2 regions of the Photobacterium sp. WH77 genome follow, and region 1 is predicted to be linked to the other one. Evidence: riboswitches for the same ligand, from Rfam matches in the RefSeq annotation. Region 1 holds a riboswitch; the other holds the start of a gene.

Evidence for each region. Region 1 has a riboswitch for thiamine pyrophosphate ahead of thiD (bifunctional hydroxymethylpyrimidine kinase/phosphomethylpyrimidine kinase). Riboswitches for the same ligand answer to the same signal wherever they lie in the genome.
Region 2: it holds a riboswitch for thiamine pyrophosphate, as region 1 does, so the genes downstream of both, thiB (thiamine ABC transporter substrate binding subunit) here and thiD (bifunctional hydroxymethylpyrimidine kinase/phosphomethylpyrimidine kinase) in region 1, are expected to answer to the same signal.

The regions. Positions count from the first base shown of each region.
Region 1 is NZ_JAKLTE010000018.1:42,004-47,523, reverse strand. Features, by position in the region: gene L6J37_RS16440 (ABC transporter ATP-binding protein) at 1-373, opposite strand, end outside; gene thiD (bifunctional hydroxymethylpyrimidine kinase/phosphomethylpyrimidine kinase) at 373-1,254, opposite strand; TPP riboswitch at 1,355-1,452, opposite strand; gene L6J37_RS16430 (VOC family protein) at 1,646-1,996, shown strand; gene L6J37_RS16425 (family 20 glycosylhydrolase) at 2,070-4,658, opposite strand; gene L6J37_RS16420 (hypothetical protein) at 5,272-5,520, shown strand, end outside.
Region 2 is NZ_JAKLTE010000001.1:45,026-50,545, reverse strand. Features, by position in the region: gene leuC (3-isopropylmalate dehydratase large subunit) at 1-257, shown strand, start outside; gene leuD (3-isopropylmalate dehydratase small subunit) at 275-877, shown strand; gene L6J37_RS00235 (DUF547 domain-containing protein) at 1,029-1,808, shown strand; TPP riboswitch at 1,898-2,000, shown strand; gene thiB (thiamine ABC transporter substrate binding subunit) at 2,117-3,103, shown strand; gene thiP (thiamine/thiamine pyrophosphate ABC transporter permease ThiP) at 3,131-4,744, shown strand; gene thiQ (thiamine ABC transporter ATP-binding protein) at 4,748-5,473, shown strand; gene L6J37_RS00215 (PhoH family protein) at 5,511-5,520, opposite strand, start outside.

The DNA of each region.
Region 1 (5,520 bases):
GCACGGCTTCACTGGCTTTACCTTGTTTAAGCCTGAAACTGAAGCAGACATTATCGAGTACATTTAACCAGGGCAGCAGCAGATCCTGTTGCGCCATATAGGCGACGCGATCACTCATACTCCGGGCATCCGATGTGAAGAGTTCGCCCTGCCATGCCACATCTTGAGGTAACAGATCGGCGAGAAGCCGCAGTAGTGTGGTTTTACCGCAGCCACTCCGCCCAAGAATACAATGCCATTCTCCGGCCTGAAGTGTTAAATCCAGCTGACTGAATAAAGGGGCAGTTTGACCTGAAAAAGACAATGTCAGCTGTTTTACCCTGACACCCAGGCAATGAGGCTGAGTGTCAGGTGAGGGCTTCGCTGTATTCATCATTTATTCCTTGACGGATGAAGTGCGTAGAAGTGATGGACTGGCCCATGTCCCTGACCAATGCTGAGCTGATCGGCATGGCACAGTGCTTGGGTTAGGTACTCTTTACCTTTATGGACGGCTTCAGAGAGGGGGCAGCCTTGTGCGAGGTAGGAGGCGATAGCGGCGGATAAAGTGCACCCTGTTCCATGGGTGTTTCGGGTCGCGATGCGCTTGGCTGAGATAGTGACGGTGTCACTGGTTGTGATCAAATAATCGGTACTGAATGAGTCCTGTTCCCAGTGTCCGCCTTTCAGCAATACAGCATTGCTGCTGATGGTTTTGAGCTGCTCGATAAGCAGTTCTTTATCGGTATGCTGCAGGGCTGATGTGTTGATATGCCGGCCTGTCGATCGGGTGAGTGTGACGGCTTCTGGGAGGTTGGGGGTTATCAGAGTGGCTAAAGGTATCAGTTCATTTTTCAGTGTGCTGATAGCGTCTTCTTCCAGTAAAAGATCCCCGCTGGTGGCCACCATGACAGGATCCAGAACGATAAATTCAGGCTGGTACTGGCGAAGTTTGTTTGCGACTGCCCGAATGATGCCAGCATCGCTCAGCATACCTATTTTGACGGCCCGGATGTCGAGATCACTGAAAACGGCATCCAATTGCTGTTCAACGAACGCTGGACTGACAGGAAAGATGCCGGATACACCCAGTGTATTTTGCGCCGTCAGCGCAGTAATGACGGAACAGGCATAGCCACCTGTTGCTGAAATCGCTTTAATGTCTGCCTGAATGCCCGCTCCGCCACCGCTGTCTGAACCGGCAATGGTCAGTGTAATTGGAGTACGTGCAGGATTATCTGACTGAGAAAGTTTGGTTATTGTGGACGTGTTCATCGGCATCCCTTGCTATCAAAATCTTCGCTTGATTACGCAGGGGTGACGAACAGTCGCCGGATTTCACTTCGCGAGCATCCTGGTCAGGATGAGAAGGTGACAGGCAATTCTGCTAGTTCCCTACGCCAGTATTAACTGGATCAGGTTCAACGGGTCCCACAGTGTGGTCTCAGCCTTACGGCTCCCCGACTAACGTATCTCTAAATCTGATGCGATGTGCTGAAGCTATACATTTAAGCACTTTTTCGCGCTGGTCATTCTAACCTTGTTGTTTCTCAGAAAGCAAAAGAATTACACCAATTTGATGACAAGCGAGTTGACCGATGCAAACTCAGCTAAGATTTCGTTGTAGATTATGTATATTGAAATCAGCTATAAAGGAGCAAAGCCAGTGAAAAAGCACCATCAAATCAACTATGTTGAATTTCCAGCCAGTCATATACCCAATACAAAGGCATTTTTTGAGCGCGTTTTTGGCTGGTCATTCATGGATTATGGTGATGAATACGCCGCATTTTCAGAACAGGGGCTGGATGGGGGATTTTATGCCGCGCCATTGTCTTCTCAGGTTGAGAAAGGTGCCGCGCTGATTGTTATTTACAGCGATAATTTAGAAGCCACCGAACAGGCTGTGATCGCTGCGGGTGGGGTGATTGTGAAACCTGTTTTTTCTTTTCCGGGCGGCAGGCGTTTTCACTTCACTGAACCAAGCGGTAATGAACTGGCGGTATGGTCAGAATAAGATTAGAGCCAGATCGTCAGCATTAAAATGAAACAGAGCTCCCGAAGGAGCTCTGTGTGTCGGTTGTATGGCCTTAGTTAACCGTTGTTACCCGGCTGGTTCGCTGACCTGAAACGGTTCTCAGCTGGACACCTGCCGCGACAGCGGGTGGGTTGAGATGGTCGTACGACTGCCAGCTCGTGCCTTGATCTGTAGAGTACTCAATAGTCAGACCCGGGAAAGTCGAATTAGCTTGAAGTACACCATTCTCAATAACACCGCCTGGAACCGGCAGGTTAAACGCGATACCAGCTTGCTCCAGTTTAGGCAGCACTTTCTGACCCAGCAGGTTGGCGAAATGGTTGTAATCGGCGTTGCGTCCGGTTTCATCCAGTGCAATGCCTGCGTTGTCATTAGCTTCCCATGTCGCAGTGTGCCATGCGCGTTCAGCCAAACCCAGCACGCGAGGGAAGATCATTCCTTCAAACTGGTCTTCGGTACGGACTGTTTCGGCCCAGAGCGATCCCTGAAGGCCCAGAACATTCTCAGGCTTGAGCAGCTTTTTCACACCCGCAGAAGCAACCACTTCTGCTTTGGTGATTGGTGCACCGGCGCGAGTGAAGTCAGCATTGGCGAAGACGTCGTCAGGCATGAAACCAAAGGTTTTACGAGTGTCGGTAAAACGTGGTGCCCAGTAGTAGCCGCGCTCGTTTGGATCGGGCTCATACGGGTGGTCAAAGTACAGGTGTGTTGCATGGTTATAGACGACCTTATAGTCGTTATTGGCCAGATTATATGCGCGATCCGCGACACCCCATTCCCAGATATTCTGCCATGCGTTACCCCAAAGCTGGTTGTTTGCCATTTGTGAGCGAGGGTAAACCTGACCATCGTGCATCAGCCCGTCTTCCCAGCCAGCCATATCCAGACCATAGTTGGCAGTTATCACAGAAATACGTTCGACAAAGTAACGGCTCAGATCCGATACGCTGTTGACTCCATCAGTATTATTGGCAATGAAATCCTGACAGGCCGGGGAGTTAATCCATGCTCCTGCAATCTCGTCACCGCCGAAGTGGAACGTTTTGAGTGGCTGAACTCCCTGATGCAGGCTGACGAGGCCGCTAACCACTGCATCAACAAAGTTATAAGACGATTCCATACACACATTGATGGCGTTGTCTGTGAACATCTGAACCGACAGATACTGAGTGGTATCGTTAAAGTCGGTCAGGAGGTATTTGTTCGCTTCTGCCATGTTCCCCTGAGCCGCGTAGTGATCATAGCGGGCTTCCATCGCCTTGATTGCGGCGTGTGCATGGCCGGGAATGTCGATCTCAGGCACGACTTCAATATTCAGGGCTGCGGCATGGCTAAGAATGTCCTGATAGTCCGTGGCAGTGTAATAGCCGTTGGATTCAGGTGAACCATCCGGACCGGCACCCAGGAAAGGTAAAATACAGGCTTTCTCTTCCGGATCATGGCAGCGTGTTGCGCCAACATCTGTCAGTTCAGGCAGGCCAGCAATTTCTATGCGCCAGCCTTCGTCGTCAGCCAGACGCAGATGGAGTTTGTTCAGTTTGAATGCGGCCATTTGATCGAGCAACTGGATAATCGCATCTTTAGTACGGAAATTTCGGACGGCATCAACGGAAAAACCACGGTAAGCAAAACGAGGCGCATCAGTAATCTGCACCTCAGGGACTTTATTACCGTCGACTAACTGCAATAAAGACTGGGAAGCATACAATGCACCTGCTGTATCCGCCGCCCCTATGGTGATGATCTCGTTCGCGGCGTCGACGTTAAGGCTGTAAGCCTCTTCCCATTTTTGCACGCCATTGATGTTGATCTGGCTCCAGCCCATATTGATACGTTTTTGCGTCGTGGGCGACCAGGGTACTGCAGTTACACCTAACTGACTGGCCAGGAACATGGCCTGATCTTCATATCCATTGCCGTAGACGATAACCCAGGTCGAATCCAGTGTGACATCACCGATGCCAAGCGTCAGTTCGGCTGGAGTAGGAATAACGCCGCTGGCATTGTTGATGACATTGAGATCAGCATTACGCTGGTATCTGTCTTGTGCGGTAAAAGGATCGTAAAAGTCGGTTATGGCAGCACTTCCATAACGTTTCCATTGCTGTGGCGTTGAAAAATCAGCCACGAATGGGAGTTCTTCTGATGGCTTGGTGGGTACCAGACCATTAACACGGTTACTGGTGCTGGTGATCAGTGATGTGATGTTCTGTCCCTGATCTTCAGACACAAAATACCAGTTCGGCATAACGTCAGTTTTTGCTACCTGCCAGTTTGCAGCGTCAAACTCAATGGCAAGCGATTGTCCAGGCGCCAGAGGCACAAAGTTTGCGGTTGGCTCGATCTTAAACATATCACCATTGACATGGCTGATTTTCACCTGGTCGGTTAAGACACTTTCAACCATACGGATATGGCTGAAGTAAATTGACCAACCTGTCGCTGGTAATGTTTTACTGCTCTGGTTTGTGAAATCGATTTTAGCGCGGAAAGTGACCCAGTCATCCTGAGTGTTATCCAAAACGGTGTAAGTCACATCCAATCCCTGGCCAAGCTGGTCCAGGTCTGCAGCAGGAATAGCCATCGCAGGTGCAGCAAATACAGCTGACAATGCAAGTGCTAATACTGACGTTTTTATCATCTTAGGTTCCTTTTTTTGATGAGCGAAATAAACAATTTCTAGCCTAACCATAAGATCTGACAGATAAAAATATCAATAGTGGTTAATTCAAAAAAAGATAGTAAAACTGGCAGCAATGCCTAATAAAGCATACTTTTTGTACATAAATTAAACAGCCATTCGTGATGGAGATTTTATTTCAAGCGGAGCGGGAGCTATTGACTGTTTCGGCAGGGCATTTCTGGCAGTTGAAATATCAGTGTGATGAGTGGTTATTGCGCGCCATAAAATATTACTCGCTTGTATCAAACTGATAAGAGATTCATTCAACAGAGTAATCATGCTGGCACATAAAATGGTACAAACTTTCGGCAAAATCATCATGATATTCGGAGATATATAACGACTCTGACGTTTGGCGAAATGTATTACACAGCCATTTCACTATGGTACTAGCAAGATGCGGTTAATAAAAGCGACAACTTACAGGTAACATTTAAATCCATTCAGGTAACAAATCAATCGCCTTGTAAAAATGGCAGCCAGCTATCAGTTTCGCGATTAGAAGTGGATTTCCGCTCATCTGTAGAAGATACTCTCCCGGCAACAACCTGATACGACAAAGGATAATAAAATGACAAGAGCAGCAGTACTTTTATGCTCATTACTGGCCCTGGCTGGCTGTGATGAAGAAACAATTGAAAATTTGGTAGAGGGCAAGGTCGAAGTCTTTACGATTCATAGTGCCAGCACGACCAACCTGACCGGTGTACCTGATGGTTACCACACATGGGCAGAACTGCAAGATCTCAATGTAGATTTACCTGCGAATGCACCTTTTGGCACTCGTGATGATCTGGTCAATGCTGTTGGATCTGTGACT
Region 2 (5,520 bases), on a different contig from region 1:
AAGGACTGGACAAGATCTTCATCGAAGCCGGTTTTGAATGGCGACTGCCTGGCTGCTCTATGTGTCTGGCGATGAACAACGACCGCTTAGGTCCGGGTGAGCGCTGCGCTTCGACCAGTAACCGTAACTTTGAAGGCCGTCAGGGCCGCGATGGCCGCACCCATCTGGTCAGCCCGGCGATGGCCGCCGCCGCTGCCTGTGCCGGCCACTTCGTCGACATCCGCGAGCTGGACAAAGCCACCGTCGCCACCGCCTAATTTAAGAGGGAACAACCATGGCAGGAATCAAACAACATACAGGACTGGTGGTGCCGCTGGATGCCGCGAACGTCGACACTGACGCCATCATTCCAAAGCAGTTTTTGCAGAAAGTAAACCGTACCGGTTTCGGTAAGCACCTGTTTCACGACTGGCGCTTTCTTGATGACGCCGGCGAACAGCCTAATCCTGAGTTCGTTCTGAACCACCCGCGCTATCAGGGTGCCAGTATCCTGCTGGCCCGTGAAAACTTCGGCTGTGGTTCATCACGCGAGCACGCGCCCTGGGCGCTGGCTGACTACGGTATCAACATCATCATTGCGCCGAGCTTTGCCGATATTTTCTATGGCAACGCGATCAACAATCAGATGGTACCTGTGCGCCTGACAGATGCCGAAGTTGATGAGATCTTCCTGTTTGTCGACGCCAACCAGAGCGCCGAAGTGACAGTAGATCTGGTAAGCATGACGGTCAGCGCCAACGGCAAGTCCTACAGCTTCGAGATTGACGAGTTCCGCCGCCACTGCCTGCTGAACGGTCTGGACAACATCGGCCTGACCCTGCAGCACGAAGATAAAATCGCTGAATATGAAAGTAAGATCCCGGCCTTTCTGGCCTGATCTATACTGTCATTGCTGACTGGCTCAGACACCCTGCTCCGGCAGGGTGTTTTGTTAAGCGCCTGCACCGGAAAGAAACACCCCCTTGCTTCGGTCTGTTGAATATCAATCTTTTTACAGAGGTGTTCACATGTATCCGCTACGCCAAACCCTGACCGTCTTGCTCCTGATGACATTGCTCAGCCTGTCTTCAGCGGCACTGGCCGCCCCCAAAGCCGATCTCTGGCCTTTGTGGCAAGCCAGCAACCCCAGCAATACCGCAAAAATTGACCACACTCTCTGGCAGGGCCTGCTCAACGACTATCTGCTGGTCGCCCCCAAACAGACCCGCTTTCGTTATGCCGCTGTCAGCCAGCAGGATAAAGCGGCTCTGGCACGCTATCTGAGTGAACTCACCGCGCTGGATCCGCGCCGCTACAACCGCAATGAACAATTTGCCTACTGGGTAAATTTGTATAACGCTCTGACCGTCAGAGTGATTCTGGACAACTATCCGGTCAGCTCGATCACCAAACTCGGCGGCATATTCAACTTCGGCCCCTGGGATGAAAAACTGATCACTATCCGCGGACAAAAACTGTCGCTCAATGATATTGAACACAGGATCCTGCGCCCTATCTGGCAGGACGAGCGTATTCACTATGTGGTGAACTGTGCCAGCTTGGGCTGCCCGGATCTGCTCCCTGAGGTCATGCAGGCCGATAAGCTGAACGAGCAGCTGGATGAAGCTGCCAAGCGCTTTATCAACAGCGAAAAAGGGGTTGATGTGCGCGGCCAGAGTGTCCGTCTGTCGTCAATTTATGACTGGTATCAGAGTGATTTCGGTACTCTGGCTGAACTGCAAAAGCATCTGAACACTTACCTCAACCGGCCGGTGACGCTGGTATCGCCCAGTTACGATTACGACTGGCGGCTCAATGAGATCAAATAGCCTCGCCTGACAATTTAACTTGCAGCTCAGGAATCACAGCCAGCCGCAATTGTGGCTGGCAACCTGTGTCGGCCGCGTTTACAATGAGAGCCGTTCTCATGGGGAGCCTTAGGGCTGAGATCGTACAGCGTACGGGACCCATTGAACCTGAACCAGATCATGCTGGCGGAGGAATTGAGAAAAACTGAGAGACAAGAAAGCACACCTTTATCCCCGGTTCGTGCCTTTCCGGAAACCTTCCCTCTCACTCAACCCCGCGCCTTGAAGAAATCGGAATTCCCTGTCTTACAGGAACTCAGGAGCGCTTTGTGAAACACCTACTGTTAACCTTACCCCTGCTGGCTGCCGCCACGTCTGCCGCCGCCGCTCAACCGACCTTGACGGTTTACACCTACAGCTCTTTTACCGCGGATTGGGGACCGGGTCCGGCCATCGAAACCGCGTTTGAGAAAGAGTGCGGCTGCGATCTGCAGTTTGTCGCCCTGGACGATGGTGTATCCATCCTCAACCGTGTCCGTCTGGAAGGCAAAAGCAGCAAAGCCGACCTGCTGTTAGGGCTGGATAACAACCTGATGACGGAAGCCAAAAAAACCGGGCTGCTGACCACTCACCAGGTGGATACCGCGGCGGTCACTATTCCGGGCGGCTGGCAAGATGACACCTTTGTCCCTTTCGATTACGGTTACTTCGCTTTCATTTATGACAGCAAGAAACTGAATAACCCGCCAGACAGCCTGAAAGCGCTGGTTGAGCGCGACGATCTGACGATGATTTACCAGGATCCCCGCACCTCAACGCCGGGACAGGGTCTGATGCTGTGGGTGAAATCTGTCTATGGTGACCAAGCCGCCACTGCCTGGCAGCAACTGGCGAAAAAAACCGTGACTGTGACCAAAGGCTGGTCAGAGGCTTACAGCATGTTCCTCAACGGCGAAGCCGATCTGGTGCTCTCTTACACCACATCACCGGCCTACCACCTGATTGCCGAACAAGAAGACAAGTACAAAGCCGCCAACTTCAGCGAAGGCCACTATATGCAGGTGGAAGTTGCCGCTAAGCTCAAAAACAGCCGCAACAGTGAGCTGGCCGAGCAGTTTCTTAACTTCATCCTGACGCCGGGCTTCCAGTCACACATTCCAACGGGCAACTGGATGTATCCGGTCACCGGCCAGGAGCTGCCTGAAGGGTTCAGCAGCCTGACCTTGCCTGCCAAGTCGTTGGAATTTTCCGCCGATGAAGTTGCGAAAGAGCGTAAAAGCTGGATTCGCGAGTGGCAGACGGCCCTGACCCAGTAATGCAACTGTAGTGCAATAGGACAGCTCTTGTTACTCTCCCGTTCCAGCCTGCCCGGCCTGTTAAGCGCCGGGCTGATACTGCTTGTGGTCGGCGGGGCGCTCAGCGCGCTGCTGAGTCAGGCCACCGAACTGCAACCGCTCAGCTTGTGGCAGGATCCTTACCTGCGTCATGTCACGGTCTTCAGCTTTAAACAGGCCCTGTTATCAACTCTGCTCAGTGTGATTCCGGCAATCCCTGTTGCTTACGCCCTGTCCCGGCGGCGTTTTCCGGGCCGGACTGTATTACTCAGGTTGTTTGCCATGACGGTGGTGCTGCCGGTACTGGTGGCGGTGTTTGGTTTGCTGGCTATCTATGGCAACAGCGGTTTGCTGGCACAAGCACTGGCAAGGCTGGACATGACCCTGCCGTTCAGCATCTACGGTCTGAACGGCATTCTGCTCGCTCATGTCTTTCTCAACCTGCCGCTGGCGAGCCGGTTGCTGTTGCAAAGCCTGGAAAGTATTCCGGCCGAACAGCATCAGCTTGCGGCCCACCTGGGCATGAAAGGCTGGCCACTGTTCCGGCTGGTTGCCTGGCCGCGGCTGCGTCAGCAACTGCCTCAGATCGCCGGGCTGGTGTTCATGCTGTGCTTTACCAGCTTTGCGGTGATTATGTCGCTGGGCGGCGGCCCGAAAGCCACCACGATAGAGCTGGCGATCTATCAGGCGCTGAGATACGACTTTGATTTAGCCGCTGGTGCCATGCTGGCGTTATGGCAGATGCTGCTGTGTTGCTCGCTGGTGCTGCTCGGCCAGCGCTTTGCCAGACCGCTGTCCACGCTCAGCGGCCGGGTTCGCCAGGGGCATCCGAATTATCTCGACAGTCGCACAGCAAGGATATGGGACGGATGCTGGATTGGCTTAGTACTGCTGCTGGTACTGCCGCCTATGCTGGCAGTACTGAGCGCCGGGCTCAATGACCAGCTGCCACAGCTGCTGAGCACCCCCGCCCTGTGGCAGGCGATTAGCCATTCATTGCAAATCGCGCTGCTGGCCTGCCTGCTGGCACTGATCAGCGGTATCGCCATACTCTGTGCCAGCCGTTACTGGCGGCTGCAGCGCTACCGCCTCTCTGCCGACGGGCTGGAGCTGATCGGTACCATTATTCTGGTCACACCCGGGCTGGTGATCAGCACAGGTCTGTTTCTGCTGCTGCGCGAATTCACCGACGTCTTTGCCTCGGCCTTCTGGGTGGTAGTGGCCGTCAATGCCCTGATGGCACTGCCTTATGTCATCAAAACCCTGAGCCAGCCGATGTTGCATCTCGCGCAGCAATACAACCCGCTGTGCCAGAGTTTGGGCATGCGCGGCCTGTCGCGCCTGTATCTGGTGGAATGGCGGGCACTGCGCAAACCTATGGCCCAGGCGATGGCGATCAGCTTCGTGTTGTCGCTGGGCGATCTGGGTGCCATTGCGCTGTTCGGCAGCCAGGATTTTCAGACCCTGCCCCTGTACCTGTTCCAGCTGATGGACAGCTATCAGATGGATGCTGCCGCCGTTGCCGCCCTGCTGCTGCTCTTGCTCAGCCTGGGTATTTTCACTGTGGTGGAAAGCCTGTTATTGTCCCGACATCCCTCGTCTGACCGCACTGCTAACGGATAACTTATGATCTCACCTATGCTCTCTTTATCTCAACTGAGCCATTGCTACCGTCACCATAATCAGGAGTCTATGCAGCTCAGCTTTGATTTGTCGGTCGCGCAGGGAGATATTCTGGCAGTGATCGGCCCCAGCGGGGCGGGCAAAAGTACCCTGCTGGCGATGATCGCCGGTTTTCTCAAGCCGGACAGCGGCGAACTGAGGATCAATGGTGAAGTGATCGACAGGCAGAATCCGGCCGAGCGGCCGCTGTCGATCCTGTTTCAGGATCACAACCTGTTTCCGCATCTGAGCGTGTTTGACAATATTGCTCTGGGTATCCATCCCGGGCTGCGCCTCAGCGCCGCTGATCAGGCTCAGGTCAAAGATGCGGCAGCGCGGGTCGGCATCGCTCATTATCTGGATCGCCTGCCTGAGCAGCTGTCCGGCGGCCAGAAACAGCGGGTGGCCGTGGCACGCTGCCTGGTCAGACACCGCCCTCTGCTGTTGCTCGATGAGCCGTTTTCCGCACTGGATCCGGCGCTGCGGCAGGAAATGCTGGATCTGATCGCCAGTCTGGCCAAGGAAGCCGGGATCACTGTGCTGATGATCACCCACAGTCCGGACGATGCGCTGAAGATTGCCGATCAGTGTGCCTTTGTCGAGCAGGGTGAAATCCGGGTATGCGGCCCCACCCAGCAAGTGCTGGGGGAGCCGGAAGATGAAAGATTAAGGAAGTACCTCGGGCGATGAATGCTTAAGATCCGCTCAGCGGATCCCGCCCAGTGAATTACAGATTT